3 regions of the Actinoplanes sp. NPDC023801 genome follow, and region 3 is predicted to be linked to each of the others. Evidence: riboswitches for the same ligand, from Rfam matches in the RefSeq annotation. Region 3 holds a riboswitch; each other region holds the start of a gene.
What was found. A riboswitch is a leader RNA that binds a small molecule or an ion and turns the genes downstream of it on or off. The one in region 3 is predicted to bind cyclic di-AMP.
Positions count from the first base shown of each region.

Region 1 (10,451 bases), on a different contig from region 3:
CGCCGCTGTGCCCGGCGCAGGTTCAGTGCGCTACCTCGGCGCCATGTGCGTCGCCCCGGCCGACCTGCCGCTGCTGGAGAAGGCCGCCGACCGGCCGGACCTGCTGACCGAGATGCTTGCCGACGGGTTCCTGCCGGTCGCCACCCGGGTACGCCTGCTGCACGCTGAGCAGGTGGAGACCGGCGAGCAGCTCGCCGCCGCGCGGGCCGCGATCGACGGCGTCGACGAGGACGCGGTGCGCCTGCGCCTGGCGGTCAAGGAACAGGACGACTTCTTCACGACGTACGCGGTGAGCACCTGGTCGCCGTACGTCACCAAGGGTGCGGCCCGCCTGGGACTCGGCCCGACCGCGGTCACCGGGCTGTCGGTGCTGTTCGCGGCCGGTGCCGCGCTGCTGTTCTGGCAGGCCTCCCGGGTCGGCATGGTGCTCGGCGGGATCCTGCTCTACCTCGGGTTCGTGCTCGACTGCGTGGACGGTCAGCTGGCCCGGTACACCCGTAACTTCGACGCCTTCGGTGGCTGGCTCGACACCATGGCGGACCGGGCGAAGGAGTACACCGTCTACGCGGGGCTCGCGGCGGGGGCGGACCGGATCGGCCTGCCCTACGCGTGGCCGCTCGCGATCACCGCGATCCTGCTGCAGACCGCCCGGCACATGACCGACACCTGGTACGGCGCCCTGCACGACGAGGCGGCCGCCCGCCCGGCACCGGCCGTGTCCGGCGGCGTGGGCGCCCGGCTCACCGCGGCCTCGGTGAAGGCGCAGAGCCAGCGGGGGTCGCTGATCTACTGGGCCAAGCGGATCGTGGTCTTCCCGATCGGTGAGCGCTGGGCGTTGATCTCGGTGCTGGCCGCGGTCACGAACGGCCGGGTGGCGCTGGCCGCGGTGGTCGGGTTCGGTCTGCTCGCCGCCGCTTACACGCTGGCGCTGCGTTCCTTGCGTGCGCTGTCGATGCGGGTGGGTGTGCTGCACACGGTCGACACCGCCCGGCACCGCGACGACGGGCCCTTGGTGAGGTCGGTGCTGAGCCGGGTGCGCGCCGGGTGGCCACTGCCGTTCGCTGCGGTCTTCGCGGGGTACGCGCTGGTCACCGTCGCCGCCGGTGTGCCGTCCGGCCGTCCCTGGCTGCTCGCCTTCGTGGCCGTCCCGGTGCTGCTCGCCGGGTTCCCCGGCCGGGTCCGCCACGACGGTCCCCTGGACTGGCTGGTGCCGGCCGCTCTTCGTGCGGCGGAGTATCTGGTCGTGGTGGCGGTCGGGCTCTACGGAGGAGTTCCGGGGCCGCTGGTGTTCCTGCTGTTGTTCACGCTCACACTGCGGCATTACGACCTGACGGCGCGGATGGAGAAGGGCGCTCCGGCGACCGGTGCGGGGCTTGCTGTGCTCGGCTGGGACGGCCGGGTGCTGCTGCTGGTGCTGGCCGCGGTGGCCGGTTACGCGACGGCGGGTACGGTCCTGCTCGCCGCTCTGGTGGCCGCGGCGTTCACGCTAACCGCCGTCCGCGACTGGCGCGCCTCCCGCTGACCCTCCGGCTGGACACCACTGCTGTCCCGGCGACGCCGAGACAACGTCGGTGTCCAGCCGCAAAGACCCCGGCTGGCGCGCACCGCTGTTTCGCGGGCGTTTAAACCGCGGTGATGTCCAGCCGGTTTTTTTTGGGGGGCTGGGCGCTGCTGATGGGTCTGGGGTGTTGAGGCGGCGGTGTGCGCTGGGTGGCGGCGGGTGCGTGGCCGTACCGAAAGAGATCAAGATGTGAACGTGCACAGGCGGGACCTGCGATGTTCAGGTTTCTGTAATCGATTGATCACTATGTGCAAATGGCACTTTCGTCCGATGGTGGACCATCGAAGGCACTCGCAGAGTTAGTGCCCGATCGCCGACCGTCGTGGGTCCGGGATCGCACTCGATCGCGGGAGGTAGACGGTGTCCACCGTCGCACTCAAGGATGTCACCAAGATCTGGCCGGACGGCACCTTCGCCGTCGACAACCTCAGCCTGGATGTGCAGGACGGTGAGTTCATGGTCCTGCTCGGGCCATCGGGCTGCGGAAAGTCCACCGTGCTGCGGATGATCGCCGGGCTGGAGGATCCCACGCGGGGGGAGATCCTGCTCAACGGTGAACCCGTGCTGGAGCTGCCGCCCAGGGATCGCAGCATCGCCATGGTGTTTCAGGACTTTGCGCTCTATCCGCACATGACGGTGTCGGAGAACATCGGCTTCCCGCTGAAGTTGTCCGGGATCGAGCCGAACCCCCGGCAGGATCGGGTGGACGCCATCGCCGGCGCCCTCGGCATCGGCGAGGTGCTCGGCCGGCGTCCGAGTCAGCTCTCCGGCGGTCAGCGGCAGCGGGTGGCGATGGGCCGCGCCATGGTGCGCCGGCCCGGGATCTTCCTGATGGACGAGCCGTTGTCCAACCTCGACAGCGGGCTTCGCGCCGAGCTGCGGGCCGAGATCAGCAGCATGACGCGCGAGCTGGGCGTGACGACCATGTACGTGACGCACGACCAGGCCGAGGCGCTGACCATGGCCGACCGGGTCGCAATCATGCGCAAGGGCGTTCTGCAGGACCTCGGCACGCCGACCGAGGTGTACCGCCGCCCGGCCACGCTCTACACCGCCGCCTTCCTCGGATCGCCGAAGATGAACCTGCTGGAGGCCGCGGTCTACGTGCATCTGGACCGCTACATCGCGCTGGGCTTCGGCGAGCAGACTCTCTACCTGCCGTGGGCCGACCCGCGGGCGCGAGCCGTGGCCCGGTACCACGGCGAGCGGATCGTGGTTGGTATCCGTGCCGAGGCGCTGACCCCGGTCACCCCGGACACGCAGGGTCACGTCTTCCAGGGCCGCATCCGGTACCTGGAGCACCACGGGCACGAGTCGCTGGCGTACCTCGACGTCGGCGCCACGGCCATCGTGGTGGACGAGATCGGCGCCGCGGTCACCGACGACGGACGCAGCGGTGGCGGCGCGTTCAAGCGGCTGGGCGGGGCCCTGCAGCGACTGGCCCGCCCGGGCAGCCCGGACAATGTGGCCTCCGAGGGTCAGGGTGGGGTGGCCACCGACCCCGGGCGGCATCACCGCAAGCCCGCCGAGCTCGCCGTGCGGCTCGCGCCGTACCCGCAGGTCGGCTCGGGACACCCGCTTGCCGTCTCGGTCCGGATGGAGGCCCTGCACTTCTTCGACCAGCGCGGGGACCGCATCGATGTCGGCTGGCGCTGACCGTTCGCGCGGCGCCACTTCCGGGCGCGTTCGACGAGGCCTCCCGCCACCGGCCGGTCTCAGCGCGTAGGCTGCACCACGGTGGAGGACAGGATCGGCCAGAGCGTACGTTCGGCTCTCGACGGGGAGCCGACGGCCGATGCCGCCCCGCCGCGGGAGTGGCCGGTGCTGCTGGACCGCTCCTTCGGCCCGGACGACATCACCCTGCTGCGGCACGAGATAACCCGCCTGCTCCACGCTGCCGGGCTGGCCGGTGACCGCCAGGACGGGTTCGTGCTGGCCGTCAACGAGGTGATCACTAATGTGGTGCTGCACGCCGACGGCAACGGCCGGGTCGTCCTGAAGATCGAGGACGGTTCGGTGTGGTGCGTGGTGACCGACTCCGGCCCCGGCATCCCCGGTGCCTATCTGGACGGCCTGCGCACCCCGGAGGCGTTCGAGGTCGGCGGGCGCGGGCTGTGGCTGGCGCACCAGTTGTGCGACGAGGTCACGACGGCCACCGGGCCCATCGGCACCTCGATCGGACTGCGGATCATCTTGAATTCCGCAGCTTGAACTACTTGTAAACCATCGTGGAAATGTGAAGGCGCCCTTCGGCTCTCGCGCGGGATCGGGTCCGGCTACATTGGGCGCGTGCTCGGACTTCCCTCACAGGTGACCGCTTGCTTATTCGATCTTGATGGCGTGTTGACGCAGACCGCGCTGGTGCACAACGCTGCGTGGAAACAGACGTTCGACGCGTTCCTGCAATCATGGGCCGAACAGCACGGACAGCCGTACGTGCCATTCGACCCGGCCGCCGACTACCACCGATACGTCGACGGCCGGCAACGTGCCGACGGGGTCCGGACCTTCCTGGCCTCGCGAGGCATCCTCCTTCCCGAGGGCGACCCCGACGACACCCCCGATCGGGAGACCGTCAACGGCATCGGCAAAAGCAAGAACCTGCTCGTGCTAGAGAAGATCAAAGAAGGCGCCGTCCAGGTCTACCCCGGATCGGTGGAGTACCTGAAGGCCGCACACGCCGCCGGTCTACGCCGGGCGGTCGTGTCGGCGAGCGCCAACTGTAAGGACGTCCTGGAGGCGGCCGGGATCGCCGACCTCCTGGAGGCCCGCGTGGACGGTGTCGTCGCGCGTGAGCTGGGTCTGCCCGGCAAGCCCGCACCCGACACGTTCCTGAAGGGCGCCGAGCTGCTCGGCCTCGACCCGGCGAACTGCGCCGTCTTCGAGGACGCACAGGCGGGCGTCGCCGCCGGCCGGGCCGGCGGGTTCGGCATCGTGATCGGCGTGGACCGGGTGGGTCAGGCCGAGGCGCTGCGCGAACACGGCGCCGACGTGGTCGTCACCGACCTGTCCGAGCTCCTCACGCAGTAAGACCTCCTCTGCAATTCAGTCATCGAGAGGCACGACCGTGATCCGTGAACGGGCCTACCCCGTCGACCCCTGGCATATCCGGGAGACCCGGCTGGACCTGGACCTGCTGGCCCAGTCAGAGTCGGTGTTCGCGCTCTCCAACGGCCACATCGGGATACGCGGGAACCTGGACGAGGGTGAGCCGCACGGCCTGCCGGGCAGCTATCTGAACTCGTTCTACGAGCTGCGGCCGCTGCCGCACGCCGAGGCGGGGTACGGCTTCCCCGAGTCCGGCCAGACCATGGTCAACGTCACCAACGCCAAGCTGATGCGTCTGCTGGTCAACGACGAGCCGTTCGACGTCCGGTACGGCGAGCTGCTCTCCCACGAACGCTGCCTCGACCTGCGGGCCGGCACCCTGGAACGGGTCGTCGAGTGGGTGTCCCCGTCAGGGCAGGGCGTCCGGGTACGGACCGTGCGGCTGGTCTCGTTCACCCAGCGGGCCATCGTGGCGTTCCTCTACGAGGTCGAGCCGCTGGACACCTCCGCCCGGCTGATCCTGCAGTCGGAGCTGGTCGCCAACGAGCAGCTGCCGCCGATGAGCAAGGACCCGCGGGTGGCCGCGGTGCTGGACCGCCCGTTGCAGGGCGAGGAGATGCTGGAGCAGCCCACCGGCGGCATCCTGGTCCACCGCACCAAGGCCAGTGACCTGCGGATGGCCGCGGCCATGGAGCACTCGGCGGAGACGCCGGGCCGGCACGCCATCACCACCGAGGGCCACCCCGACTGGTTGCGCACCACGGTGGCCTGCCGCCTGGAGCCCGGCCAGAAGCTGCGGGTCGTCAAGCTCGCGGCGTACGGCTGGTCCAGCATCCGCTCACTGCCCGCACTGCGTGACCAGGTCGGCGCGGCCCTCGCCAGCGCCCGCCTGGACGGCTGGGAGGGCCTGGTCCAGCAGCAGCGGGACTACCTGGACGCGTTCTGGGACCACTCCGACGTCAAGGTGGAGGGCGACCCGGAGGTGCAGCAGGCGGTCCGCTTCGGGCTGTTCCACACGCTGCAGGCCGGCGCCCGGGCCGAACAGCGCCCGATCGGCTCCAAGGGCCTCACCGGGCCGGGCTACGACGGTCACACGTTCTGGGACGCCGAGACGTTCGTGCTGCCGGCCCTGACCTACACCCAGCCCTCCGCGGCGGCCGACGTGCTGCGCTGGCGGCACTCGACGCTTGACCTGGCGCGGGAGCGGGCGCAGACACTCGGCCTGCAGGGCGCCGCGTTCCCGTGGCGGACCATCCGCGGCCAGGAGTGCTCCGGCTACTGGCCGGCCGGCACGGCAGGGTTCCACATCGCGGCCGACATCGCCGATGCGGTCCGTCGTTACGTGCAGGCCACCGGCGACTACGACTTCGAGCGGGAGGTCGGCCTGGAGCTGCTGGTGGAGACCGCACGGCTGTGGCGTTCGCTGGGGCACCACGACCGGCACGGGCGCTTCCACATCGACGGCGTGACCGGGCCGGACGAGTACACCGCCGTGGTGAACGACAACATCTACACCAACCTGATGGCCCAGCAGAACCTGATGACCGCGGTCGAGGCCTGCAAGCGGCACCCCGACCTGGCCCGCAGGCTGGGTGTGGACGACGAGGAGGCGGCGTCGTGGCGGGACGCGGCGGCTGCCGTGCACATCCCGTACGACAAGGAGCTCGGCGTCCACCAGCAGTGCGAGGGCTTCACCCGGCTCCAGGAGTGGGACTTCGAGAACACCCCGCCGGAGGGGTACCCGCTGCTGCTGAACTTCCCGTACTTCGACCTGTACCGCAAGCAGGTGATCAAGCAGGCCGACCTGGTCATGGCGATGTACATCCGGGGTGACGCGTTCACGCCCGAGGAGAAGGCACGCAACTTCGCCTACTACGACGCCCGGACCGTACGGGATTCGTCGCTCTCCGCCTGCATCCAGGCCGTTCTGGCGGCCGAGACCGGGCACCTCGAGCTGGCCCACGACTACCTGGGCGAGGCCGCCCTGATGGACCTGCACGACCTGCACCAGAACGCCCGGGACGGCGTCCACGTGGCGTCCCTGGCCGGTACCTGGATCTCGCTGGTCGCCGGCCTCGGTGGCATGCGTGACTTCAACGGTCAGCTGAGCTTCGCCCCGCGCCTGCCCAGCCGCATCAACAACCTGGAGTTCTCGCTGCTCTGGCGCGGCCTGCGGCTGCGCGTGAACGTGACCTCCGACGAGGTCACGTACTCGCTGCGCAACGGTGGCGGCCAGGCCCGCCTCACCCTGCTGCATCACGGCAAGGAGCTGGAGGTGACCCAGGTACGCCCGGTGACCATGCCGATCCCGGCCGGGGTGCCGGCCGGCCCGGCACCGGCTCAGCCGCACGGGCGGGCGCCGGTGCGTCGCGCGGTGCACTGAGCACGGACGAAAGAAGGCCCGCCCCCTTCCCGGGGGCGGGCCTTCTCGCTGTCTGCCGTTAAAGCATGGAGACGTGTACGTGGTCAGTGTGCGCACTGGCCCCGTGGTAGTCGCTCCAGCCGTTGGCCGGGAACCAGATCTTCCGATTCCAGATCACGTAGTAGATGCCGAGCCGGTCGCCGTTACGAACCAGGAACGCCATCAAGTCGTTGCCGTACTTGAATTCCTTGTCCGTGTCGTAGCTGGAGAAGCCGCTCTTCTGAAGGGACCAGTCGCAGGCCCGGCCCTTCGGGTGTTCGTAGGGGCCACCGGGCCGGTAGCAACCGACGAACATGTTGAAGCCGGCCTTCTTGGTCTCCTTGTACATGTGCAGGGTGCGCTTGGTCACACAGCCGCCGGTGGTGGGGTCCTTCTCGGTGCAGCCCTCGGAGGAGAAGCCGCCGCTGGAGTTGCGCGGCGCCGGAGCCGCGTCCGGCGAGTCGGCAACCACGAAGCCCTTGGTGACACCCTTGCCACCGACCAGCGCGAACGCGTCCGCGGCCTGGTCCTTCTGCTTCTTCATCAGCGCGGCGTCCTGCTGCTGCTGCTTGACCTCGGCATCGAGACGCTTCTTGCTCTCAGTGATGGTCCGGACGGCCTGGTTGAGTTCGTTCAACTTGGCGTCGTGCAGCCGGTTGATCTCCTCGAGCGAGACCGCCTTCTCCATGAAGTTGGTCGACGAGTTCGATTTCAGCAGGTAGCTGACGGTGCTGAGATTGCCCGTCATGTACTGCTGCTTGGCGATCTGATCGACCTCAGGGATCAGCGCGTTGCGCCGGGCCTCGGCCTGCTTGATCTGATTGGCCAGCTGCGTCTGCGTCTTCGTGGACTTCTCCACGGCCGCCTTGGCAGCGACATATCGCCGGTTTGTGGATTCGATCACATCGGAGAGAAGCGCGTCGTCATCCTGCTCCTGCTCTTGAGCAGTGGTCGAGGAACCGCCGGGCTCGGCCGAGGCCGGAGACGAGGGCGCCATGAGCATCACGGCAGCCGCCAGCGGTGCCAGGGCAAGAATCAGCCACCGGCGGGGACTTGCGGTCATCAACAGTTCCTTCCGTGTCACCGCCGACCGAGTTAGCTGACGGGTTCGGGACGGAAGCAATCCCTACCGCAAACTGCGGATACACCCCAGTGACCTGGTTCCCCGGCTCGCCTTTCGGCGATTGGGCGGCGGCCTGCCGGCAACTCGGGGGCGGTGCCGTCCTGGCAGGACCGGCGGTCAGCTTACCCGAGATATCGCCGTGGATCAGACCCGAGGAACGGCGAAAAGTGTTACCGATCAACGACTTTCCGTAATTCTGTCACCGTTCGTGTCGGGGTCATTGCCAGCTGTGCGAGAACTGTCGATCTGTCGATCGAGTAGGTATGGTCGGTGCGGTTCCCGTATGGGTGCCGCCGCCTAATCGCCGTAAATGGCGAGCCGGGGATCCAATGATGTGACTTATTCGCGACGGTGCGGACGCCGTCACCGACCCGCCGGGAGCGAAGCTCGGGGCAGGTCGTGAACAAGCCGCATTCCCGGGGTGAATCCGCGCACAGCGGTAGGGATTTCCTTCGTCCCGAACCCGTCAGCTAACCCGGCCGGCGGCCGACGGAAGGAAATGCCTGTGCAGCAGAACACTGCGCGGCGATTAGCGGCGTTGCTGGCGCTGCTCGTCGCCGCGTGCGGACTGGCCGTTGCCCCGACGCCGGCCACCGCGGCCCCCCGGTTGTTCGCCGCCCCCGGCGACTCAGGTGACGACGGTGAGGGCGGATCCGCCTCCCTGATCGACAAGCTCGAGAAGGCCTCCAAGGGCTTCGTCGAGGCCAAGGCCAAGCTGAAGACGTCCAAGGAGCAGCAGGCCAAGCTGACCGCCGAGCTCAAGCGGCTGGACGCCGCCCTGGGCCCGCAGCAGCAGGCGCTGGACGAGATGGCGGCCCAGGCGTACGCCACCGGCCGGGCCGGCCCGATGGCCGCTCTGATCAACTCCAGCAGCCCCGAGGGCTTCCTGGACAAGGCCGAGACACTGGCCGTCGTCGCGGCCGACCAGAACCGCGCGATCCAGGATCTGAAGACCACCCGGGAAACCCAGCAGAAGGCCAAGAGCGCGATCGACATCGCCATCAAGGACCAGCAGAAGCAGGTCACCGTGATGGCGAAGCAGAAGCAGCAGGCCGAGGCCGCGCTGAAGGCCGCGAACCAGGGTGACGACGCCGGTTCATCGTCCGACGGCGGCGGCAGCGCCGACGCGGCGCCGGGCCCGGGGGGCGGCGGTTGCAGCGAGACCGACCCGACCGGGACGGGCGGCTGCGTCACCCCGACCCTCCTGCACGCCTACAAGGAGGCCCGTGCCGACGGGTTCACCCGGTTCACCAAGTGCTGGCGCACCCAGAACAGCGGTGAGCACCCCAAGGGCCGGGCCTGCGACTTCTCGTCCGAGAAGGGCACGTTCGGCGGGGATGCCACCGGAGCCGACAAGACGTACGGCGATCGGCTGGCGAACTACTTCATCAACAACGCCGACGATCTCAACGTGCTCTACGTGATCTGGTACCGCCGGATCTGGCTGCCGAGCAGTGGCTGGAAGTCGTACAGCGGGGCGGGCGGCGACCCGTCCAGCGACCACACCAACCACGTGCATCTGTCGGTCAACTAGCAGCGCACACGAATGGCGCGCACCGCTGACCCAGCGGGGCGCGCCATTCGTATGAGGTCGCCTACCGGCGGGAGAAGGCCTCGTACTCCTTCATCACATCGGCGGTCGGGCCGTCGGCGCGGATCTCGCCGGCCTCCAGCCAGATGCACCGCTCACAGGTGTCCCGGATCGACTGCTCGCTGTGGCTGACCAGGAAGACCGTGCCGGCCTCGCGGCGAAGCTGGCGGACCCGCTCCTCGCTGCGCTTGCGGAACTTGGCGTCACCGGTGGCCAGCGCCTCGTCGATCAGCAGCACGTCGTGCTTCTTCGCGGCGGCGATGGAGAACCGCAGGCGGGCCGACATGCCGGACGAGTAGGTCCGCATCGGCAGGGTGGAGAAGTCGCCCTTGTCGTTGATGCCGGAGAACTCGATGATCTCGTCCTTGCGGGCCTTCACCTCGGCCGGCGTCATACCCATCGCGAGGCAGCCCAGCTCGACGTTGCGGTCACCGGGCAGCTCGTTCATCAGGGCCGCGTTGACGCCCAGCAGCGAGGGCTGCCCGGCCGCGTAGATCGCGCCACGGGACACCGGCAGGAGCCCGGCCACCGCCCGCAGCAGCGTCGACTTGCCCGAGCCGTTGGTGCCGATCAGGCCGATCGCCTCGCCCTTGTAGGCGACGAAGCTGACGCCCTTGACCGCGTGCACCTCGCGGATGTTCGCGTTCTTGCCGCGGGTGGCGAGACGCTTGAAGCTGGCGACCGGGCTGGTGCTGCCCGCCCCGGCCTGGTGGATCTTGTAGATGAT
Region 1 is NZ_JBFAAI010000011.1:213,868-224,318, forward strand. It holds gene AB0G04_RS21520 (DUF5941 domain-containing protein) at 1-1,522, shown strand, start outside; gene AB0G04_RS21525 (ABC transporter ATP-binding protein) at 1,922-3,217, shown strand; gene AB0G04_RS21530 (ATP-binding protein) at 3,299-3,772, shown strand; gene AB0G04_RS21535 (beta-phosphoglucomutase family hydrolase) at 3,851-4,591, shown strand; gene AB0G04_RS21540 (glycoside hydrolase family 65 protein) at 4,629-6,992, shown strand; gene AB0G04_RS21545 (hypothetical protein) at 7,051-8,073, opposite strand; cyclic di-AMP (ydaO/yuaA leader) riboswitch at 8,078-8,211, opposite strand; cyclic di-AMP (ydaO/yuaA leader) riboswitch at 8,418-8,634, shown strand; gene AB0G04_RS21550 (hypothetical protein) at 8,633-9,667, shown strand; gene AB0G04_RS21555 (ABC transporter ATP-binding protein) at 9,729-10,451, opposite strand, start outside.
Region 1: it holds a riboswitch for cyclic di-AMP, as region 3 does, so the genes downstream of both, AB0G04_RS21545 (hypothetical protein) here and AB0G04_RS35835 (C40 family peptidase) in region 3, are expected to answer to the same signal.

Region 2 (10,451 bases), on a different contig from region 3:
GTCGCCGTTGTAGGCGCCCTGTCCGTCACCGGTGTCCGCGTTGTCGCCGGTCGGCGGGACCGAGGCGCTCTTGGACTTGAAGTGGTTGGCCACCACGGTGAAGTCGATGCTGCCCGACGTGAAGGTCTGGGCGATCGGCTCGCGGGCGTTGTCCCAGACCGTCTCGTCGTTGATGGACTTCGAGGCGCCCTTCGGCGTGACCGCGGCGGGCTTGAAGATGATCGCGCTGGTGATGACGTCCTGCTGGGCCGGGGCCGGCAGTTCGGCCGGCGACCGGACGTAGTCCCAGGTTCCCGCACCGTCAACCGCGTTCAGTTCACCGACCAGCGTCTTCAGTGCCAGCTGGGTCTCGGTGGCCTCGAAGCGGACCGAGTTCTCGATCTCCATGAGCGCGACCACGTCGGCGTCCAGGGCGCTGATCGCCGAGACGATCTTCGCTTCCTGCTTCTCCTTGGCCGCCTCGTCGAGCGCGCCACGCGCCTCGCCACCGAAGTGCACGAAGTAGTTCAGCACGTTGAAGCTGGCGACCTTGATGTCACCGCCGACGCCGGCCGGCGCGGGGGTCCGCGCGTTGGTGGCCTTGAACGTGGTGCGCGAGATCGCCGGGGTGGTCGCGTCGACCGGGGTCGACGGCTGCAGGCGCCACTCGCTGAAGCTGTAGCCCAGGACGCTCGGGCCGAACTTCTCCACGGTGTCGCCGACCCGGGTGGGCTCGGCCTTGGAGATGTACGGCGGGGCGACGCCGGCCGAGGCGAGGTTGGTGGTCCGGCCGTCGTCGAGCAGGATCCGGCCGGCCTTGTTGGCGGCCTTGAGCTGCAGGGCCGCGTCACTGCCGGGCCGGGCCACGTCGGTGGGGATCCGGGCCGGGGCGTTGCCGGCGGCCAGGACGATCTCGCCGTACCGGTTGGTGTTGTAGACGTCGGAGACGGTGTACGCGCCGACCGGGGCGACCAGCATGCCCTCGGCGGACTCCCGGGCCTCGTCGCTCAGCGGCAGGGCCAGCGCGACCGGGGCGGGCAGCGCGGCGCCGGTCGAGCAGACCTGCACATCGGCCTTCGTGCCGATGGTGATCTGGGTCAGCGCGTTGTACTCGCTCACCGTGCCGGTGACCCGGATCAGGTCGCCGATCGCGACCACCGGGTGGTTCGCGGCGGTCGGGGTCAGGTGGACGAAGATGCCGTCGGACGCGGTACCCGCGGTGACCGGGCGGTCGCCGCCGGTGCCGGCCGTCTGGAGGTAGACACCGTTGTAGCCACCGGTGCGGTGGTCGGCGGTGACGACGCCCTCGACGGTGACGACCGAGCCGGCCAGGCCGGTCGCCGTGCCGGTGCCCTGCACCTGGGCGATCGTGTGGGTGGCCGCCGTGGCGCATCCGGTGCCGGGCTCCTCCGGTTCCTCCGGCTCCTCCGGGGTGGTGGCGGTGTTCAGCTTGCCGAAGCTGTTCGCCGCCGCGGCCTGCCAGACACCGTTGACCTTCTGCAGCGAGTGACCGACAGGTGTGGTGTCCGGCTCGGACACCCCGATGTCGATGCTCGTGGCGCCCGCAGCGGGACCGTTGGTCGCGGTCAGGGCGCCCTCGTAGCTGAGGAACTCGGCGACCGAGCCGTCCGGCTTCACGAGCGCGACAGCGTCCGGCGAGCCGTTCTGCAGACCGTTGATGGTGTACGTCTGCACACCGGCGGCCGGGATGACGCCGCTGAGCGTGGTGATCGGCGTGTAGGTGGCGCCGTTACTGCCGTTGTAGAGGTAAAGCTGCCAGCCACTGAGGTCGTACCCGACGGGGGCCTCGATCTCAACGGCCTCGCCGCTGTCGGTGCCCGTGTTGTCGTAGTGGATCTCGCTGATGAACGGGGCGTCCGCGGCAGCGGAGACAGGGCCGGTGAGACTGAGGCCGAGCGTGGTCGCCAGGACAGCGGCACCCAGAGCACGGAGACCCGCAGGGGTTCTCGGTACGGGGCGGAAGCGTCCGGCGTCATCCACGCTGCGTATGTAGGAACGCATCGAGGTTGACCCTCCGAAGGAAGTTGATCCGCCGCAGCGTAGATATCGCTGGTGACGAATGATTCTCAGTAAGGTAACGGAAAGGCAATGACCGGCGGTCGGGAACGCGGATTTTCCCGCCGCATATTGTTCGCTTTTGTGCGGTAACTCAATCGCCAGCGGACCGGCAACCTTAGGGAAATGACGCTGACCAGCGACGATGCCATCAGCATCACGGGAAAGTCCGTCTTGTTCCCCAAACCACGGAAGCGACGTAAAGCCTGGATTGCGGCCTGAGCTGGGCTCACAGTCATGGTTTCGGGACTATTTCGCAACCACCGGCGGCGGAATCGATTCCGAAGCGAAGACCCGAGACCGCCTGAGGCTTTTGTCCGGTTAGCCGGAAATAAGGAAACCATAAGGGCATCCCTGACGATCACCGGATGGGCCATGCCGCAAGATGTCAGGATGCAGAGTTCCAAGGTACGGGCCGCGGTGATCTTCGGAGGCCGGAGCTCGGAGCACGAGGTGTCGTGCCGCTCGGCCGCGTCGGTGTTCCGTTTCCTCGACCGATCCCGGTACGAGGTCGTACCGATCCGCATCGCCCGGGACGGCCGCTGGCAGGTCGGGACGGACACCGGCCCGCAGACCGCAGACGCCATCGTGTCCGGCGCGGGCCTCGCCGACGAGGACGTCTCGCCGCTGGTCAGCATCACCGCCGCGCTGGATGCGCTGAAGTCCGTCGACGTCGTCTTCCCCTGCCTGCACGGCCCGTACGGCGAGGACGGGACCATCCAGGCGCTGCTCGACCTGGCCGGTGTCCCGTACGTCGGCAGCGGCGTGCTGGCCAGCGCCGCGTCGATGGACAAGGAGTTCACCAAGAAACTCGTCGCCGCGGAGGGCATCGCCGTGGCCGACGGTGTGGTGCTGCGCGACGGTGACGGCGACCTCGCCCCCGCCGACCGTGACCGGCTCGGCCTGCCGGTCTTCGTGAAACCGGCGCGCAGCGGCTCCAGTGTCGGCGTCTCCCGGGTCGACGACTGGGACGATCTGCCCCGCGCGGTCGCCCACGCGAAGGAGCACGACAGCAAGGTGCTGGTCGAAGCCGCGATCGTGGGCCGCGAGATCGACCTGGCGGTGCTGCAGCGCCCGGACGGTGTGGTCGAGGTCGGTCCGGCCCTGGAGATCAACCTCAAGGGCTCCGAGGGCTTCTTCGACTTCGACGCGAAGTACACCTCCGGCCTGGCCCAGTTCACCATTCCCGCCGAGATCGACCCCGGTCACCGCGACCAGCTCGCCGACGCCGCGCGCCGGATCTTCGAGATCCTGGGCTGCGCGGGCCTGCTGCGGGTCGACTTCTTCCTCGCCGAGGTCGACGGGACAGCGGTTCCGGTGCTCAACGAGGTCAACACGATGCCCGGCTTCACCGAGCTGTCCCAGTTCCCCCAGATGTGGCGGGCGGCCGGAGTCGACTATTCACAACTGCTCGACCGACTGATGGACACCGCGCTGAACGGCGCGAATCGGTCGTGATGCCGGCGGCCATGACCCGGGCGCTGATCGATCTCGACGCGATCGGGCACAACACCCGGCTCCTGGCCCGCGCCGCGGCGGGTGCGGGACTGATGGCCGTGGTCAAGGCCGACGGCTTCGGCCACGGCGCGGTCCGGGTCGCCGAGGCGACACTCGCCCACGGCGCGTCCTGGCTCGGCGTCACCTCCCTGCGGGAAGCGCTGGAACTGCGGTCGGCCGGGCTCACGGCGCCGATCCTGATGTGGTTGTACGCCCCGTTCGAGTCGATGGACGACGCCCTGCTCGCCGATGTCGACGTGTCGGCCTCCTCGGTCGAGGCCCTGGAGGCTCTCGGCCGGGCGGCCAAACGGGTGGGCCGGCCGGCGTCGGTGCACCTGAAGGCCGACACCGGTCTGTCCCGCGGCGGCGCCACCGAGGCGGAGTGGCCCGAGCTGATCGAGAAGGCCGTACGCCTCCGGACCGCGGGCCTGGTCGAGATCCGTGCCGTGTGGTCGCATCTGGCCCACGCCGAGGACCTGGCCGACCCGGGCCTGCACCGGCAGCTGGCGACGTTCGAGCGGGTCCGTGCCAAGGCCCGTTCCGCGGACGTCAGCCCGCCTCTGATCCATCTGGCCAACTCGGCGGCGGCCCTGCACCTGCCGGCGGCCCACTTCGATCTGGTCCGGCCCGGCATCGCCCTCTACGGCGTCGAACCGGTACCCGGGAAGACCTTCGGGCTGCGTCCGGCCATGACCCTGGAGTCGACGGTCATCCTGACCAAGCGGGTCGGCCCGGGCACGGGGGTGTCCTACGGCCCCGAGCACGTCACCGACCGGGACACCACGCTCGCCCTGGTCCCGGCCGGCTATGCCGACGGCGTCCCGCGGCGCACCGGCGGGCGGGGCTGGGTGTCGATCGGCGGGATGCGCTGCCCGATCGTCGGCCGGGTCGCCATGGACCAGGTGGTGGTCGACGTCGGTGACCACCCGGTGGTGGCCGGCGACCGGGTGGTGATCTTCGGTTCCGGGGAGGGAGGGGAGCCGACCGTCGCCGAGTGGGCCGTGTGGGCGGAGACGAACCCGCACGAGATCCTCACCGGCATCGGCACGCGGGTGCCGCGGTTCCATTACTCGGTGGAGTCACCGAACGAGACCTCGACCCGCAACCCGTCCCGGCCGGTGGAGTGCGCGGAGATGACCCCGTCGTGAGCCCGGGTGATCGCCCGCACGATGGCGAGGCCGAGGCCGGCGCCACCGCTGTGGTCGATCCGTGTCCCGGAGAGGCGGCGGAACGGCTCGAACAGTCCGACGACCGCCTCCTTCGGGACGTCGTCGCCGGTGTTGACGACGGTCAGCGCGGGGCGCGCACCGACCGTCACCTCGATCGTGCCGCCGGCCCTGTTGTACTTGACGGCGTTCTGGATCAGGTTGGTGACCAGGCGTTCGAGTAGCACCCGCTCGCCGCGGACCACTCTCGGCGCGAGCGAGCGGATGATCGTCACCTCGGCCTCGGCGGCCCGCGCCTCGTGATCGTCGAGAATGGAGCCGACGATCGTGTCCAGTCGCAGCGGTACCCGTGCGGTCAGGCCGCGGTCGCATTCACTGAGCACGAGCAGCCCCTCGATCAGGCGTTCGTTGCGCTCGTTGGTCTGCAGCAGCTGCGCCGTGACCAGGTCCAGTTTGTCCGGTGTGGTGGCGCGCCCGAGGCCGACCTCGATCAGGGTGCGCTGCACGGCCAGCGGGGTACGCAACTCGTGCGCCGCGTTGGCCGCGAAGTGCCGCTGCGACTCGTACCCCATCGCGATCCGGTCCATCATCGTGTCGATGGCGCGGGACAGTACGACGATCTCGTCGTCACCGTCGCCGGGGTTGATCCGGTATCCGAGGTTCTGCGGCCCGACACTCGTGATCGCCGGCACCAGCTGGCGGAACGGCTGGAGCGTCCAGCGTGCCGCGGTCCGGGCCACCACGAGCAGGGCCAGGAAGGTCACCACGAGCGCCGCCATGATCTGCCAGCCGTCGTGCCGGGCGACCGCCTCGCAGACCGCGGAGCGTTCGGGGCCCGGTCCGCACACCACCGCTCCGGCGGTCCGCAGCCGGCGCAGCAGCACCTCCAGGAGGCCCGGCGCCGTGACGCCGGCCAGGAAGGCGGTCGCGCAGACGACCATGGCCCGCCGGCTCGGGGCGAGCACCCGTCACCGTCCCAGCCGGTAACCCACGCGCGGCACGGTGTGGATGACCGGCGGCTCGCCGAGCTTCTTGCGCAACGTCATGATCGTGACGCGGACCGAGTTGGTGAACGGGTCGGCGTTCTCGTCCCAGGCCTGTTCGAGCAGTTCCTCGGCGCTGACGACCTGTCCGCCGGCGCGCAGGAGCACCCGGAGCACGGCGAACTCCTTCGGCGTGAGGTTGAGGGTCAGCCCGTCCCGTGAGGCGAAGTGCCGGGTCGTGTCGAGCAGCACCCCGTCCTGTTCCAGCACCGGTTTCAGCGGCGCCGCCGAACGCCGGGCCAGCGCCTGCACCCGGGCCACCAGCTCGGCGAACGCGAACGGCTTGGTCAGGTAGTCGTCGGCGCCGAGGCCGAGCCCTTCGACCCGGTCGCGGATCCCGGCGGCGGCGGTCAGCAGGAGCAGGCGCGTCGCGGTGCCCGAGTCGACGGCCCGGGTGCACACCTCGTCGCCGGTGACGCCCGGCATGTCGCGGTCCAGGATCGCCACGTCGTACCGATTGACGCTCATGCGCTGTAACGCACTGTCACCGTCGTAGACGACGTCGACCGCCATCGCGAACTGCCGTAGCCCGTCCGCCACGGTGTCGGCGAGGATCCGCTCGTCATCTGCCACCAACACCCGCACGTTGTGTAACCCCCGTCGATGGCAGCACTGATCCGGCAGCCACGATAACGACCCGGAGGCAACCCGGCGGTATCCATCGCGTGGCCACGATCACCGGCGTCTCGTTTTCTTTACTCATTCCAGAAAAGCAGTGCAGACTTCACGCCGGCTGATCGCTCGCTACCCGGAGGACTCCGACTCGCAGGACTGGTGGCCCGCCGACTTCGGCCACTACGGCCGCTCATGATCCGGATGGCGTGGCACAGCGCCGGCACCTACCGGACCTTCGACGGCCGCGGCGGCGGAGGCTCCGGCGAGCAGCGCTTCGCACCGGGACATCCGTGACACGTTCGGCCGGATGGGCATGAACGACGAGGAGACCGTGGCGCTCATCGCCGGCGGCCACACCTTCGGCAAGACCCACGGCACCGGCCCGCACGGCGTCTTCACCGGCACCCCGGGCGTGCTGACCAACGACTTCTTCGTCAACCTGCTCGACCTCGGCATCACCTGGTCGGCGACCGACCCCGACGGTGAGACCTTCGAGGGCCGTGACCGCCGGACCAGTGAGGTCAGGTGGACCGCCACCCGGGCCGACCTGATCTTCGGGTCGAACTCGGTGCTGCGCGCGCAGGCCGAGGTCCACGGCAGCGACGACGCCAAGGAGAAGCTGGTCACCGACTTCGTCAAGGCGCGGGTCAAGGTCGCGAACCTGGACCGTTTCGACCTCGCCTGATCAACCGCCGGTTCTTGCCGGGGCCCGGGTCGGCCGCGCCGATCCGGGCCCCGGCTGCTGGTACCCTCAGCAACGTCGGGCTCGTAGCTCAGTGGATAGAGCAACCGCCTCCTAAGCGGTAGGTCGCGCGTTCAAATCGCGCCGGGCCCACTTCTGCACTTCTAAAGCTTCAAGCGCTGCCCCACCCGCAGGTGGTGCGGGCTGTGCAGGACGTGCGCGTTCGTCCGGTAAAGGGCTCGCCACCCACCCCGGACGTCGTGCCGCGCCGCGATCCGGGCCAGCGTGTCGCCACGCCGGACGACGTAGGTGCCGCCGGAGGCCCTTGTCGTCCGGTTCGACGACACCGACCGCACACTGCCGCGGGACGCCGCCTTGAACGCGTTGCGCCGGCCGCAGTGCGGCCACGCTCCCAGTCCCTGACCGCGCAGCACCCGTTCGGCGATCTGGATCTGTTCGGACCTGGTGGCCCGGTTCGCGGTGCTCGCGTACCTCGTACCGCCGTAGGCCCGCCACGTGCTCCGGCTGAACTGCAGTCCCCCGTAGTAGCCGTTCCCGGTGTTGATGCTCCAGTTGCCCCCGGACTCGCATCGTGCGATGGCATCCCAGTTGATCGAGGCAGCCGCCGGTTCGGCGGGCCCGGCCAGGGCCACACTTCCGGCGAGGCTCGCGGCCATCAGGCCGACCGCGCGGTGGAGCTGCTGACGAATCTGAACCATGAGCTTTTCCTCCACGCCTACGAGGTCAGCTGTCGGGTTCGGGCAGAGGTGCCCGGCCGCCGTCGGCGGCTTCACCCCGAGGCGCCGTAGCGCCGAGGAACTCTTGGGTCCCCCGCTCCATGCCTGGGTTTCGTTGAACCGTGGCCGACGGCTGGACTCGGCGTTTCCGGCCACGGTGCCCGCCTTCTCGCGGGCTGCGACTTGCCGCGCTCCGAGGTAACGCGAGACGCGGCAATGGAGTTGTAAGTCACAAATTAGCGGCTTTGATCTTCCTTTGTGTGGATATTGCGCTGGTTTCGGCGCGGCGCACCGGGTTCCCAACCCTCCACCGAGGGTGCACAATCGGCAGCCATGAGCGAGCTCGCGAGCGAATCATCCGGCACGGACGATCAACCGCAGGAATTTGACGTGATCGTTTACGGCGCCTCGGGTTTCGTCGGCGCGCTCGTGGCGCGGCACCTCACCGGACACGCGCCGGAGGGCACCCGGATCGCATTGGCCGGTCGATCCGCGGAGAAACTCGAGCGTCTGGGACTGAACCTGCCCGTCGTGATCGCCGACGCGGACGACGAGCAGGCGCTGACCACGATGGCCGCCCGCACCCGCGTGGTGGTGACCACCGTCGGGCCGTACGCGAAGTACGGCAAGCTGCTGGCCCGCGTCTGCGCCGAAACCGGCACCGACTACGTGGACCTCACCGGTGAGGTGCTCTTCGCACGGGACAGCATCGACGAGAACCATGAGACCGCCCGGCGCACCGGAGCCCGGATCGTGCACTCCTGCGGCTTCGACTCGATTCCGTCCGACATCGGAGTGCACGTCCTGCATGCGCAGGTGGCGGCGGACGGCGAAGGCGAACTCACCGACACCACACTGGTCGTCACCCACCTGCGCGGCGGTTTCAGCGGCGGCACCATCGACTCGATGCGCCACCAGGTCGACGTGATGAAGAAGGACTCCCGGCTGCGGCGGATCGGTGCCAGCCCGTACTCGCTCAGCCCCGACCGCGGGTCCGAGCCGGACCTCGGCCGCCAGCCGGACATGCCCAGCATGCCGGCCTCGGATGTGGACCCCGGTCTCCGCGGCCACCTCGCGCCGTTCGTGATGGCGTCCTACAACACCCGGGTCGTCCGGCGCAGCAACGCGCTGCGCGGCTGGGCGTACGGCCGCCGGTTCCGCTATCGCGAGGTGATGCGGGTCAAGAACGCGTTCGCCGCCGCGGCCCTCAAGACCGCACTGAGCGCCCTGGTCGTCGGCTTCGCGGTGCCGCCGCTGCGGTTCGTCCTGGATCGTGTCCTGCCGGCACCGGGCGCCGGGCCGAGCGAGGACGTCCAGCGCAACGGACACTTCACCATGGACATCGTCACGACGACGACAACCGGGGCACGCTACCGGGCGCGGGTCAAGGCCAAGGGCGATCCGGGGTACGCCGCGACGGCCGTCATGCTCGGCGAATCCGCTCTGGCGCTGGTGTTCGACCGCGATCGGCTGCCGAAGATCGGCGGTGGCGTGCTCACTCCGGCGACCGGCATCGGCGACGCACTCGTCGACCGGCTGCGCGCCGCCGGACTGGAGATCACCGCCCAGCGGATCTAGCCCGGGCCACCACGTGGAAGACGTGCCAATGCTTCGGGCCGCTGAACGCGGCGCCGGGCCCAGTGCTCGTCCGCGCCCATCGGTGCCGACATGGTGCGATTTTGCCGCCCGAAAGGGTGTCCGTGATCCGACCGGTTGACGGTAAGGAATCGTGCAGGCTTTCCGGCCGGTCGCCACTAGCACCAAAGCCGGTCTTACCGGCACGATTGGAAAGGTGACCATCAGCCCGCTGCCCTACCCGCTGAGGCTGGCGGGCCCCGGCGTCGTGCTGCGGGAATGGCGTGGGGAAGATCTCGACGACCTGGTCGCGCTGCTCGACGAGCCGGACATCGCCCGCTGGACGCTGATGCCCTCCCCGTTCGACGTCGAGGCGGGGCTCGCCTATCTGCGGCGTGCCCATCAGGGCCGCATCGGCGGCAGCCGCATCCAACTGGCGATCACCGCGGACGGTGGCCGGCCGCTCGGCGAGGTGCTGCTCTTCAACGTCCGTTCCGGGCTGCCCGAGGCCGAGCTGGGCTACCTGGTCGGCCGGCCCTTTCGTCGCCGGGGTCTGGCGTCGGCCGCGCTGTCGCTGCTCACCGGGTACGCCTTCGACACGCTCCGGCTGCGACGGCTGCTGCTGCGGATCGACCGGGGTAACTCGGCGAGCACTTCGGTGGCCCGCCGGTGCGGTTACCGTCCGGCCGCCGAGCCGCCCATCGAGCAGGACGGGCCGTACGGGCCGGCCACCCTGGACACCTGGGAACACCTGGAAAGCCGGTCCGACCCGCAGGATGATCGCCGCAAAAACGTCGCCTCCCGGCGGTACGGTCGGCGGTGACCACGGAGGGAGTGCCGATGATCGACGTGGATCGCGCACGCGTGATGGCGTACCGGATCGCCGCACAGGGCCTGGCCGACCGCTCCGGCGACCGCCCCGGTGACCTGCCCCTGCTCGACCTCGGCGTGCAGGAGTACACCCCCGACTCGACGCGGGTCGCGCTGGCCGCCCGCACCACCGCCGAACCGGACGACGACCGTCTGGTCACCGTCTGGGCCGCGCGTGGTGCGCCGCACCTGCACCGCCGCTCCGACCTCG
Region 2 is NZ_JBFAAI010000008.1:252,001-262,451, forward strand. It holds gene AB0G04_RS17795 (ExeM/NucH family extracellular endonuclease) at 1-2,001, opposite strand, end outside; gene AB0G04_RS17800 (D-alanine--D-alanine ligase family protein) at 2,449-3,513, shown strand; gene alr (alanine racemase) at 3,525-4,700, shown strand; gene AB0G04_RS17810 (ATP-binding protein) at 4,619-5,683, opposite strand; gene AB0G04_RS17815 (response regulator transcription factor) at 5,687-6,346, opposite strand; gene AB0G04_RS17820 (peroxidase family protein) at 6,663-7,061, shown strand; tRNA gene AB0G04_RS17825 (tRNA-Arg) at 7,139-7,211, shown strand; gene AB0G04_RS17830 (transglycosylase family protein) at 7,223-7,777, opposite strand; cyclic di-AMP (ydaO/yuaA leader) riboswitch at 7,777-7,950, opposite strand; gene AB0G04_RS17835 (saccharopine dehydrogenase NADP-binding domain-containing protein) at 8,186-9,373, shown strand; gene AB0G04_RS17840 (GNAT family N-acetyltransferase) at 9,588-10,193, shown strand; gene AB0G04_RS17845 (crosslink repair DNA glycosylase YcaQ family protein) at 10,211-10,451, shown strand, end outside.
Region 2: it holds a riboswitch for cyclic di-AMP, as region 3 does, so the genes downstream of both, AB0G04_RS17830 (transglycosylase family protein) here and AB0G04_RS35835 (C40 family peptidase) in region 3, are expected to answer to the same signal.

Region 3 (10,451 bases):
CGTTGGTGTCGATCAGGCGGCGGATCTCGTCGACCGACTCCGAGCCCAGCTGCCCGACGATGCCGACGGCCGCCGCCTCGATCCAGATGTCGATCCGCCCGTACCGCTGGACCGCCGACTTGGCCAGGCGCTCGACTGCCTCCGGATCCGCGATGTCGGTCGGCACGACGAGCACCTGCGCACCCTGGGCCCGGCAGTCGCGTTCCACCTCCGCGAGCGCCTCCGCGCCACGCGAGGCGAGGACCAGGCACGCGCCCTCGGCGGCGAACGCCAGAGCGGTGGCGCGCCCGACCCCGCTCGACGCGCCGGTGACCACCACCACCGCGTGACGGAAGGTTGCTTGCCGGACCATCAGACCTCCCCAGAAGCGGCTCGACTCGGGTGAGGCTCTACCCCCCGACGCGGCGATCACTCCTCCGGTGACGGTCGGATAGTTCGCCCGTCGTTCCACGCCGGCGTGGAACCGTCAGAAGGTCAGCATGTGCTGTTTGAGGTGGCCGGCCTTCGCGCCCGCCCCGGTCGACACCATGACCCAGTCGTCGCCGAGGGCGGTGAGCCAGCCGCCGCGGCGGGCCAGCTGCTTTCCGGTCGTCGCGTCGAAGACCAGCACGTACGGCCGGTCGCCGGTGGCGCCCATCACCGCGACCAGCTTGCCGGCCACGGCTGACTCCCAGCTGGCCGACGTGCCGGGCAGGCCGGGGTCCGGTGCGGTCCAGAGCCGGCGTCCGTCGGTCATGTCGAGCAGTGACACCGGGCCGGTCTCGGCGTTGTCGCGTACCAGCAGATGCCGATCGTCCCCGGCGATCGGCACGCCGGGCTCGTCGGTGGTCCACCGAACCTTGCCGGTGGTCAGATCGGTCAGGGTGGTACGACCGTTCCGGGTCACCGCGGCCACGTCGGTGCCGGAACCGAGCATGACGGTGCCGGACCAGCCCTCGCTGAGCCGCTTGTGACATTCGCCGTCCGCGCGGCGGCCGCTGTGCAGCGTGCCTTTCCAGGCCGGCTTGCCGGTACGGGCCCGGACCGCGTCGACCGTGACGGTGCAGTTCTGATCGCCCCGCGGCGGGTCGTGATAGGTGGCGGCGACCGTGTCCCCGGCCGCCACCAGATACCAGCCGGCCGCCTCGACGCGCCCCGGAAGCACGCGCCCTGAGGCGGTGTCCAGCAGCGCGCCGCCGGAGGAGGTGGTGACCGGCAGGTACGCCGTGGCGGCCGGCGCCAGTGGACGTCGCCCGCCGATCACATCGCTGCGCAGGGAGAAGCCCGGGTTCGTCGCCGACCAGAGCGTCGTGCCGTCGGTGACGCGGCGTCCGCTGGTGACGCAGCTGCCGGCCGGTTCCCGCCGGTCCGGGCAGGAGTCCAGGTACAGCGCGTCCTGGCGGGCGACCATGAGAGCCGGATCCTTCGTGGACCAGGCGACGCGTCCGGTGGCCGGCTCGATGACGTCGACCGGGCCGTCCGGACCGCGCTGCACCACCGCCATGCCGCCGGCCACCGTGAGCGTGATGTCGTCACCCGGATAGGGCAGCTGCCAGCGCCGGGCACCGTCCGCGGCGTTCAGGCCGAGGAGCGACTCGCCGTCCAGGATCACGGCCGTGCCACCGACCACCCACGCGTCCCGGGTCCCGTTCCTCGTGTCGATGGTCCAGGCGACCGTGCCGCCGTCGCCGTCCGGGCCGATCTGATCGGTATCCCGGTGATCCGGCCCGCCGACTGTCAGTGCGACGGCTCCGGCCCCGACCACCATGCTGACGACGATGACCGCCAACGCCCACAGAGAAGCCCGATTCGCCGGCACGGCATCACCATATCGCCCGCCGTCGAACCCCTGCGCCCGCGGCGGGACAGCTGTACTTTTCGATCATTGGATATCGTCAGGGTTCCTAACAGCCACGGGGGCGCACATGTCTGCAGCTGGTCGTTTCGCCGCGGTCTCGGCATCCGAGCCGCCGACCGACACCAAGGTCCTCTTCCGCCGCGCGATCGTTCTCGGCGGCAGTGTCGCCGGGCTGATGGCGGCCCGCGTCCTCAGCGACCACGCCGACGAGGTCCTGATCATCGACCGCGACGACCAGGCGGCGTGCGTGATCCCGGACGACCGGATCGCCGCCGATCCCGTCACGGCGATCGGTCCGCGGCCCGGCGTGCCGCAGGGCAGCCAGGTGCACGCGCTGCTGCCGTCCGGCCAGATCCAGCTGGAACGCTGGTTCCCCGGGTTCACCGAGGAGGCGCTCAAAGCCGGCGCCGTGAACCCGCCGCCCGGCACGAACCGGTTCTACATGGACGGTGAACTCCGCGACGAGCCGCCGTCCGGTCCCGCGGCACAGGCTCTCATCTCCAGCCGGCCGTTCCTGGAGGCCCTGATCCGCAGCCGTGTGCTCGGGCGCGCGAATGTGCGTACCGCGAAGGGCCGGGCCGAAGGCCTGCTGCTGGAGGGCGGCGCCGTGACCGGTGTCCGGTTCGTCGCGGACGGCTCCGCGGCGCCGGTCGAGGAGCGGGCGGACTTCGTCGTGGACGCCACCGGCCGATCGAGCCGGCTCAGCGACTGGCTGGAGGCCGGCGGCTTCGTCCGGCCACCGATGCAGCGCATGGCGATCAAACTGAACTACGCGACCGCGCTGTTCCACCGGCCGGAGCAGGCCGACGTGTGGACGTGCATCTCGGTCGCCAATCCGGGGCCCGGCCGGACCGCACGGATCGGCGGGTTCACCCCGATCGAGGGTGGCCGCTGGACGGTGCTGGTGTCCGGTTACGCCGACGACCGGCCCGGCCGCACCGCCGACGAGTTCCGCCGGCGGTGCGTGCAGGACTTCCCCGCCGAGTTCGGTGCCGTCGCGACGGGTGCCGAGCCGGCCGGTGAGGTAGTCACCTATCACCAGGCGGACAGCCGCCGGCGCGACTTCCATCGGCTGCGCCGATTCCCGGCCCGGCTGGTCGCCGCCGGTGATGCGGTCGCTTCCTTCAACCCGGTGTACGGCCAGGGCATGACCTCCGCGATGTTGCACGCGTCGTGCCTGTCGAAGTACCTGCGCGGCGATCCCCGCCTGGACCGGCCGGCCCACTCGTACTTCGCCGACGTGAAGGTCGTGGTCGACGCCGCCTGGCAGATCTCCACCATGGCCGACCTGGCCCTGCCGCACGTCGACGGCCCGTACCCGCGCGGGTACCGGCTTCTGCAGTGGGCCAGCGGCCTGATTTTCAAGGCCTCGATGCGTGACCACACGGTCAGTCAGCGGCTCGGCCAGGTCACCACGATGCTCGCCCATCCGAGCGCGCTGGGCAGCCCCGGTTTCCTGCTGCGGGTGCTGGCCCGCGGCGCCCGCGCCTGAGAGCCTTACGACGTCCGGGCGACCGCCCCGTAACCCGTGGCCTCGGCCGGGGTGGGGCGGGGCCCGGGCTGCGGCCGCCAGTCGGAGACCGAGACGATGCCCGGCTCGAGCACGTCCAGGCCGTCGAAGAACCGGGAGACCTCCGCGAGAGTGCGGGGCGAGAAGACCGGCTTGATCTCCCTGTTGACCGCGTTCATGGCCGCGATCGTCTCCGGGTCCAGCGGGTCGAACGTGGCGTGCGACAGCACCAGGAAACTACCGGTGGGGAGTGCGGAGACCAGCCGGCGCACGATCTCGTACGGATCCTCGTGGTTCTCGACGAAGTGCAGCACCGCGACCATCAGCAGGGCGATCGGTTCCGAGAAGTCGAGGGTGCTGCGCAGTGCCGGGTCGTCGAGGATCGTCTCCGGCTTCCTCGCGTCGGCGTCGATGTAGGCGGTGGCGCCCTCCGGGGAGCTGTTCAGCAGGGCCCGCGCGTGCACGAGCACCAGCGGATCGTTGTCGACGTAAACGATCCGCGACTCGGGGGCGATCCGCTGCGCCACCTCGTGCACGTTGTCCGCGGTCGGCAGCCCGGTGCCGATGTCCAGGAACTGCCGCACACCCTCCTCGGCGGCGAGGAAGCGCACGGCCCGCTGCATGAAGGCCCGGTTCTCCCGTGCGGCGGTGCGGATGTGCGGGAAGACCGCGGCGATCGCCTCGGCCGCGTCCCGGTCGGCCTGGAAGTTGTCCTTGCCGCCGAGCCAGTAGTCGTACCGTCGCGCGGGGTGCGGCTTGGTCATGTCGAGGCGGGCCGCGAGGTCCGGGCTGTCGGTACTCACCGATGTCTCCCTGTCGTCCGTGACTGAGGCGGCAGAGTCTACGAGATCCGGTCACCTGTTGACCGAACGGAGGTGGATTTCTGCCGCCGGGCGTGATGACGTGAAGTGTGCCGCACATCGATCTTCCGCCGCTGCCCGGAATCGCCGGTCTGCTGGCCGGCTACCCGCAGACCGCCGGACCGCTCAACATGCTCGCCGAGACCCTGTTGCGGGGTCCCTCACCGCTCACCCCGGCGCAACGCGAGACCATCGCCGCGTACGTGTCGCGCCGTAACGAATGCACCTTCTGTGCCGAGACCCACGGTGCCGTGGCCCGGAAGCTCAGCTCGGGCGACGAATCCGGCCCCCTGATGAGCGCTCTGCTGGCCATCGCCGACAAGGTCCGCGTCGACGGCCGCTCGGTCACCGCCGGCGACATCGACCGGGCCCGGACGGCGGGAGCCGACGACCGCGCCGTCCACGACACCGTGCTCATCGCCGCGGCGTTCAGCATGTTCAATCGCTACGTCGACGGACTGGATACGCTCACCCCGGCCGATCCCGGTGATTACGAACGGCACGCCCACGCTCTCGCCGAGCACGGTTACCTGCGGCCGCCCGTCTGAAGCCGGTTCGCGCCCGGATCGAACGTCATGTCCCACCATCGGCTGCCGATGTTACTGACGAGGTGACTCTATCGGGAGGTGATGGTGGGCTCGGCGCGGATGGCCTCGTGGTGGCTGGTCGGGTTGCTCGCTGTCCTGCTGGCCGGCCTGTCGGGTTTCGCGGTGTCCGGAAGCTGGCGCCAGGCCGGCATCGTGGATCAGCTCGCCGACGACAGCGCCGACACCGATGCCTACCAGAACGCCGCCCAGCTGGTCAGCTGGGAGATGGCGCTGATCCAGGCGTCGCTGCGCGAACCCGGCGGTGAGGAGCGCGCTCAGGTTCCCGACGTTCATGAGCAGGCGCACCGGGCCATGGAACACATGGCCGAGGTCGACACCGACGACCCGCGGCTCACGTCCGCGCTCGTGCAGGCGCACCGCAGTCTGCGGCCGGACATCGCCTCCTACCTGAGGGCCCTGGATCTCGGCGACGTGGAGACCGCCGAGTCGACCCTGGAGGACTCGATCGAACCCGCCGCCACGACCATCATGTCGATGGTGCTGGCCAAGCAGCGGCAGCACCAGGCCGAGCACGCCGCCCGGCAGGCGGCCGGGCAGCGCGAGTCGCATCAGCTGCTGTGGCGCAACGGTCTGGCGTTCGTCGTCAGTCTGGCGGTGCTGCTGTTGTTCGGATACGCCGCGCGGGCGCACCGGCGTCAGGTGGAGGCCACCGCCGCCACGGACCCGCTGACCCTGCTGCCGAACCGTAACGCCTTCACCACCCGGACCTGCCGCACACTCGCCGAGGCCGCCAGCCACCGCCGCCGCAGGGACCGGGCCGGGCGGGGGCGGGTCACCGTGCTGGTGGCCAACCTCGACGGCTTCCGTGACGTCAACGAGCAGCTCGGCCACCGCACCGGCGACCTGCTGCTCACCCACGTCAGCCGGCGTCTGCGGGCCTCGGTCCGGGAGCACGACTTCGTCGCCCGGCTCGGCGGCGACGAGTTCGCCGTACTGCTGTACGACACCGATCCGGGCGCCGGCGAGGACGTCGCGGCCCGGCTGACCGGTGCCTTCGGCGACCCGTTCATCATCGACGATCTCACCATCGACCTCGAGGTCAGCATCGGCGCTGCCACGGCCGGGCCCGGGGAGGACGTGCCGACGGTGTTACGGCACGCCGACACCGCCATGAACCGTGCCAAGCGGGAGCACCTCGGATTCCGCCGGTTCGCCGCCGGCCACACCGACGACGACAGCAGTGCCCGGCTGACCCTGCTCGGTGACCTGCGCCGGGCCCTGGACACCGGCGACGAGATCACCCTCCACTACCAACCCAAGATCGATATCGGTACGGGTGAGCTGGCCGGAGTGGAAGCGCTCGCCCGCTGGTCCCACCCGGCCAAGGGGGCCATCTCGCCCGGCGAGTTCATCCCCGTGCTGGAAGCCACCACCCTGATCCACCGGTTCACCCACCAGGTGCTGACCCAGGCCCTGACGCAGGCACGCGAGTGGCTCGACGCCGGCCACCGGATCCCGGTCGCCGTCAATATCTCCACCCGGACCCTGCTGGACACCGCGTTCCCGGACCGGGTCGCCGCGCTCCTGCACGAGACCGGTGTCCCCGGCGACCAGCTGTGTATCGAGGTCACCGAGCACAGCATCATGAACGACCCCGGCACGGCGATCGAGACCCTGGAACGCATCCGCGCACTCGGCGTGAAGACCTCCATCGACGACTACGGGACCGGATACTCGTCGATGACGTACCTGCGGCTGCTGCCGCTCGACGAGCTCAAGATCGACCGGTCCTTCGTCAAGGACATCGCGACCGACCCCGGCAGCCTCGCCCTGGTGGCCTCCACCGCCGAGCTGGGGCACACCCTCGGTCTCCGGGTCGTGGCCGAGGGCATCGAGGACGAGGAGACGATGAACGCCCTGCGTGAGATCGGCTGCGACCTCGCGCAGGGGTACCACCTCGCCCGTCCCATGACGGCCGCCGCCCTGAGCGCCCTCATCGGGCGGCCCGCCACCGTGGCGGCGTGATCCGCCCTCGCCGGACAGCACCGGGCCCCCTCCGCAACGATGCCGCCCGTACCCGCCGACGTGGCCGGGTACGGGCGGCATCCGCTGTCCGGGTCAGACCAGGCGCCGGACGACGTAGCTCTTGCTCCAGATCTTCTGCTTGCTGACCGTCTTGCCGGTCCGCGGTGCCGACCACATCTTGCCGCCGCCGGCGTAGATGCCGGCGTGCGTGCCGCGCGAGCCCTTGCGGATGATGATCAGGTCACCCGGGCGCTTGTTCGACTTGGCCACGGCCTTGCCGTATCGCTGCTGCAGATTGGCCTTGTGCGGCAGCTTCTTGCCGGCTGCCTTCTTGTAGACGTAGAGCGTGAAGCCGGAGCAGTCGAACCGCTTGGGGCCGGCCGCGCCGAACTTGTACTTCTTGCCCTTGTGCCGGGCTGCCTCGGTCACGACCCGGGTGCCCGCCGCCTGTGCTTTGGCGGTGGCGATCCGGACGGTGACGGTGGCCCGGCTCATCGCGGCGCCGGTCTGGGGCAATGCCCAGGTGGCGGCGACGTTCGACGTCTGGGGGGCGGCGGTGGCCGCTCGTGGTGTGCCGAGTCCGCCGGTGAGAAGGCCGAGACCAACGGACAGGGCGACAGTGCCGGCTCCCAGGGTACGGGCGGGCCGGCTCGAGGTGCTTACGCGCACGGTGAAGTATTCCCTCCGGCACGCCTGCGAGGTTAGCTGTCGGATTCGGGCGCGAAGGTTTGCCCGGCCGCGGTAGCGGCTTCACCCCGAGGCCCTCCGGCCGGGCCGCCGCGGACGGCGTACCGGTCGAGGGCCGATGTGTGGTTCCCCCGTCCCTGCCCCCGATTGCCTCATGACTGGTCATGCGGTTCGTGCCGCCGGACCGGGGCAGGGCTCGGCGTGGTCCGTTCGGCACGACCGGCGAGCAGGTGCCCGCCGCTCATCCTTGATAGCGCGGCCCGTGACGGTGCCGGCCCGCCCCGCCGGTGACGCAGCGTAATTGGCATACCGGGGCATGTCCGGTTTGGAAGACCACTGCGAGGTTTATGGGAACGCTGTGCTCATCACCGGTTACTCCGTGGTGAGAATGATCTGTGAAAGGGAACACTGAAGACCCGAGCCGTCACTCCCTGTTCGCATACCCCCCGGGGGTTAAACGGCCTGTGACGCAACAGTCTCGGAGGCGGGAACCGCTCTGCCGGGCAGTACCAGCAGGACCGCGAGCACGAGCACGCCCCCGAGTGCCACCACGTTGCCGGCCTTGTCGATGGCGGACAGCCCGTCCAGATGCAGCACGTGCCAGAGGAAATGCTCGGCTCCGAAGATCAGCCACGCACCGCCCGCCACGCGCAGCGACGACGGGGTGGGCCGTCGCCACGCCCACACGCTGAGCACGAGCAGCGCCAGATAGAGGCCACCCACATCACGGACCAGGTGCTCGTTGTACGGCCCGAGGGACGACACCCAACGACGGCCCGGCGCCGGGAAATCCGTGTAGAAGGACAGCGGGAACGCCGCCGCCCAGACGCCGACGACCGCTGCCGAGATCGCCAGCAGCCCGATGGCCCATTGTTTCGCTCTGATCGTCATGGCTGTACGACGACACAGGCGGGTGATCCGTGACAGGGCCGCACCGCGCGGTAAATACCGGCGCCGGACGTCGGGCAGCGGCTACCGTGCCGCCATGGTCGACGCACACGAGCGATTCGTCCCCTCCGGGCCGCTGCGGATCTGGACCGAGCGGGCCGGGGATCCCGGGCTTCCGGCCGTTCTGATGATCATGGGGTCGGCCGCTCAGGGGATCAGCTGCCCCGATGCGCTGGTCGGCCGGCTGGTCGAGCGCGGGGTCCAGGTGATCCGATTCGACCATCGGGACACCGGGCGGTCCAGCGTCGTCGACTTCGACGCCCATCCGTACACGATCGGAGACATGGCGCGCGACTGTCTGGCCGTACTGGACGGTTACGGACTTGCGGCCGCCCATGTGGCCGGGGCCTCGCTGGGCGGTGTCATCGCACAGTGGCTGGGCGTGCACGCGCCGGACCGGGTGCGGTCCTTGACGGTGATGTCGAGCACGCCGATGGGTCGTGATCCGAGGCCGGCAACGACACGGGCGCAGGCCGGGCTGCCACCCGACCCCGATGATCTGCCGCCGCCGGCACCGGCGTTCCTGGCGCATCTGGCCGCCGGGCTACCACCGGGCGGGGAGTCCGATGTGGCCCTGTTCAAGGTCTTCAACGGGCCCGTCCGGCCGTACGACGAGCAGGCCGCCCGGGCGATGCTGGAGCTGGCGCTGTCACGGGCCACCGACCCGGCGGCCGCGGCCAACCACGACCGGGCCGCGTATGTGGACACCCCCGACCTGCACGCCCCACTGTCGTCCATCACCGCGCCGGCCACGATCGTCCACGGTGACCAGGACCCGGTGTTCCCGCTCCGTCACGGGCAGGCCCTGGCCGCCGCGATCCCGGGCGCGGTGCTGCAGATCGTGCCGGGAATGGGCCACGTCTTGACCTCACCCGGTCTGCCCGAGGAGGTAGCCGACCTGATCCGGCTCTGAACCGGCCGTCACGGGCATGGCCGCGCCGCCGCCGTCGCGGTATCGCACGGCCACGACGTCCTGGCGGCGCTGCTCGAGGTACCAGTCGCTGGTCTCGGTCAGGTCGATCGTGTGCCGCAGCGTTCCGGGCCGGCCCATCGGCAACTCGGCCAGCACCTCACCGCGCGGTGACACGATCAGGCTGGGGCAGTGCTGGTCGGGGTGCGGGATGTTGGCGGCCAGGACGAAACGCTGGTTCTCGGCGGCGCGGCTGATCAGGTGGCTGCGCCAGACGCCCGCCGGCTCCCGTGGATTGGCGGCGTTGGTGAGATAGGCGAAGAACCTCGCGCCGGAGGCGGCCAGGTGCTGCCACTGCTCGGGGAAACGAATCTCACGACACAGCTGTACGGCGGCAGTCACGCCGTTGATGTCGAAGGTCGGCAGGTGGTCACCCGGTCGCAGACGGTCCCGTTCGTTCATCGCCAGGTTGATCTTGCGGTAGACCCGGGGTGGGTTGCCGGGGGAGAGGTACAGGGCGGCGTTGTACCAGCCGTCGTCGCCGGGCAGCAGCGAGCCGCAGAGAAGGTGGACCCGATGCTCATCGGCGAGCCGTGCCGCCGCCGCGACGACCTCCCGCAATCGGTCCGGATCCGGCAGCACCAGATCGTCGCCGTAGCCGGACAGCGCACCCTCCGGGAGCAGGACCACCTCACCGGGCCGGCTGCCGGTGAGGACCTGCCGGAGCGCCGCCAGATTGGCGTCCATGTCCCACACGGCGGGCACCTGAGCGATCAAGACATCGAGCTGCACGGGAACATCCTGTCGTACCGGTGCACCACCCCTCGCGCACCGGAGGTGACCCGTCATCGGTCAGGAATGAAGAAGGGGAGGCCGCGGGATCTCCGTTAGCTTGATCGGGACGCTGTCGACGACGACGAAGGGGTGGACGGCAGTGAGCCCAGCCTCGAGATCCAGCAAGGACGCCCTCTCGGAGGCCGAGCGCGCCGCCGTCAAGGACCGCGCGGCGGAGGTGAGGTCGCAGGCACGCCGGTCGAAGAGCGCTGACAAGGCCGCGGCCGACGAACGACGCTCCCGGCGAGGGCAGCACGTTCACGGTACGGCTGGTTCGACGGGCCCGCGTGTC
Region 3 is NZ_JBFAAI010000030.1:7,450-17,900, reverse strand. It holds gene AB0G04_RS35865 (SDR family NAD(P)-dependent oxidoreductase) at 1-352, opposite strand, end outside; gene AB0G04_RS35860 (PQQ-binding-like beta-propeller repeat protein) at 467-1,798, opposite strand; gene AB0G04_RS35855 (FAD-dependent monooxygenase) at 1,905-3,329, shown strand; gene AB0G04_RS35850 (SAM-dependent methyltransferase) at 3,335-4,150, opposite strand; gene AB0G04_RS35845 (carboxymuconolactone decarboxylase) at 4,258-4,755, shown strand; gene AB0G04_RS35840 (bifunctional diguanylate cyclase/phosphodiesterase) at 4,837-6,780, shown strand; gene AB0G04_RS35835 (C40 family peptidase) at 6,874-7,449, opposite strand; cyclic di-AMP (ydaO/yuaA leader) riboswitch at 7,456-7,579, opposite strand; gene AB0G04_RS35830 (hypothetical protein) at 7,921-8,358, opposite strand; gene AB0G04_RS35825 (alpha/beta hydrolase) at 8,453-9,328, shown strand; gene AB0G04_RS35820 (carbon-nitrogen hydrolase family protein) at 9,284-10,117, opposite strand; partial or broken gene AB0G04_RS35815 (DUF1801 domain-containing protein) at 10,260-10,394, shown strand.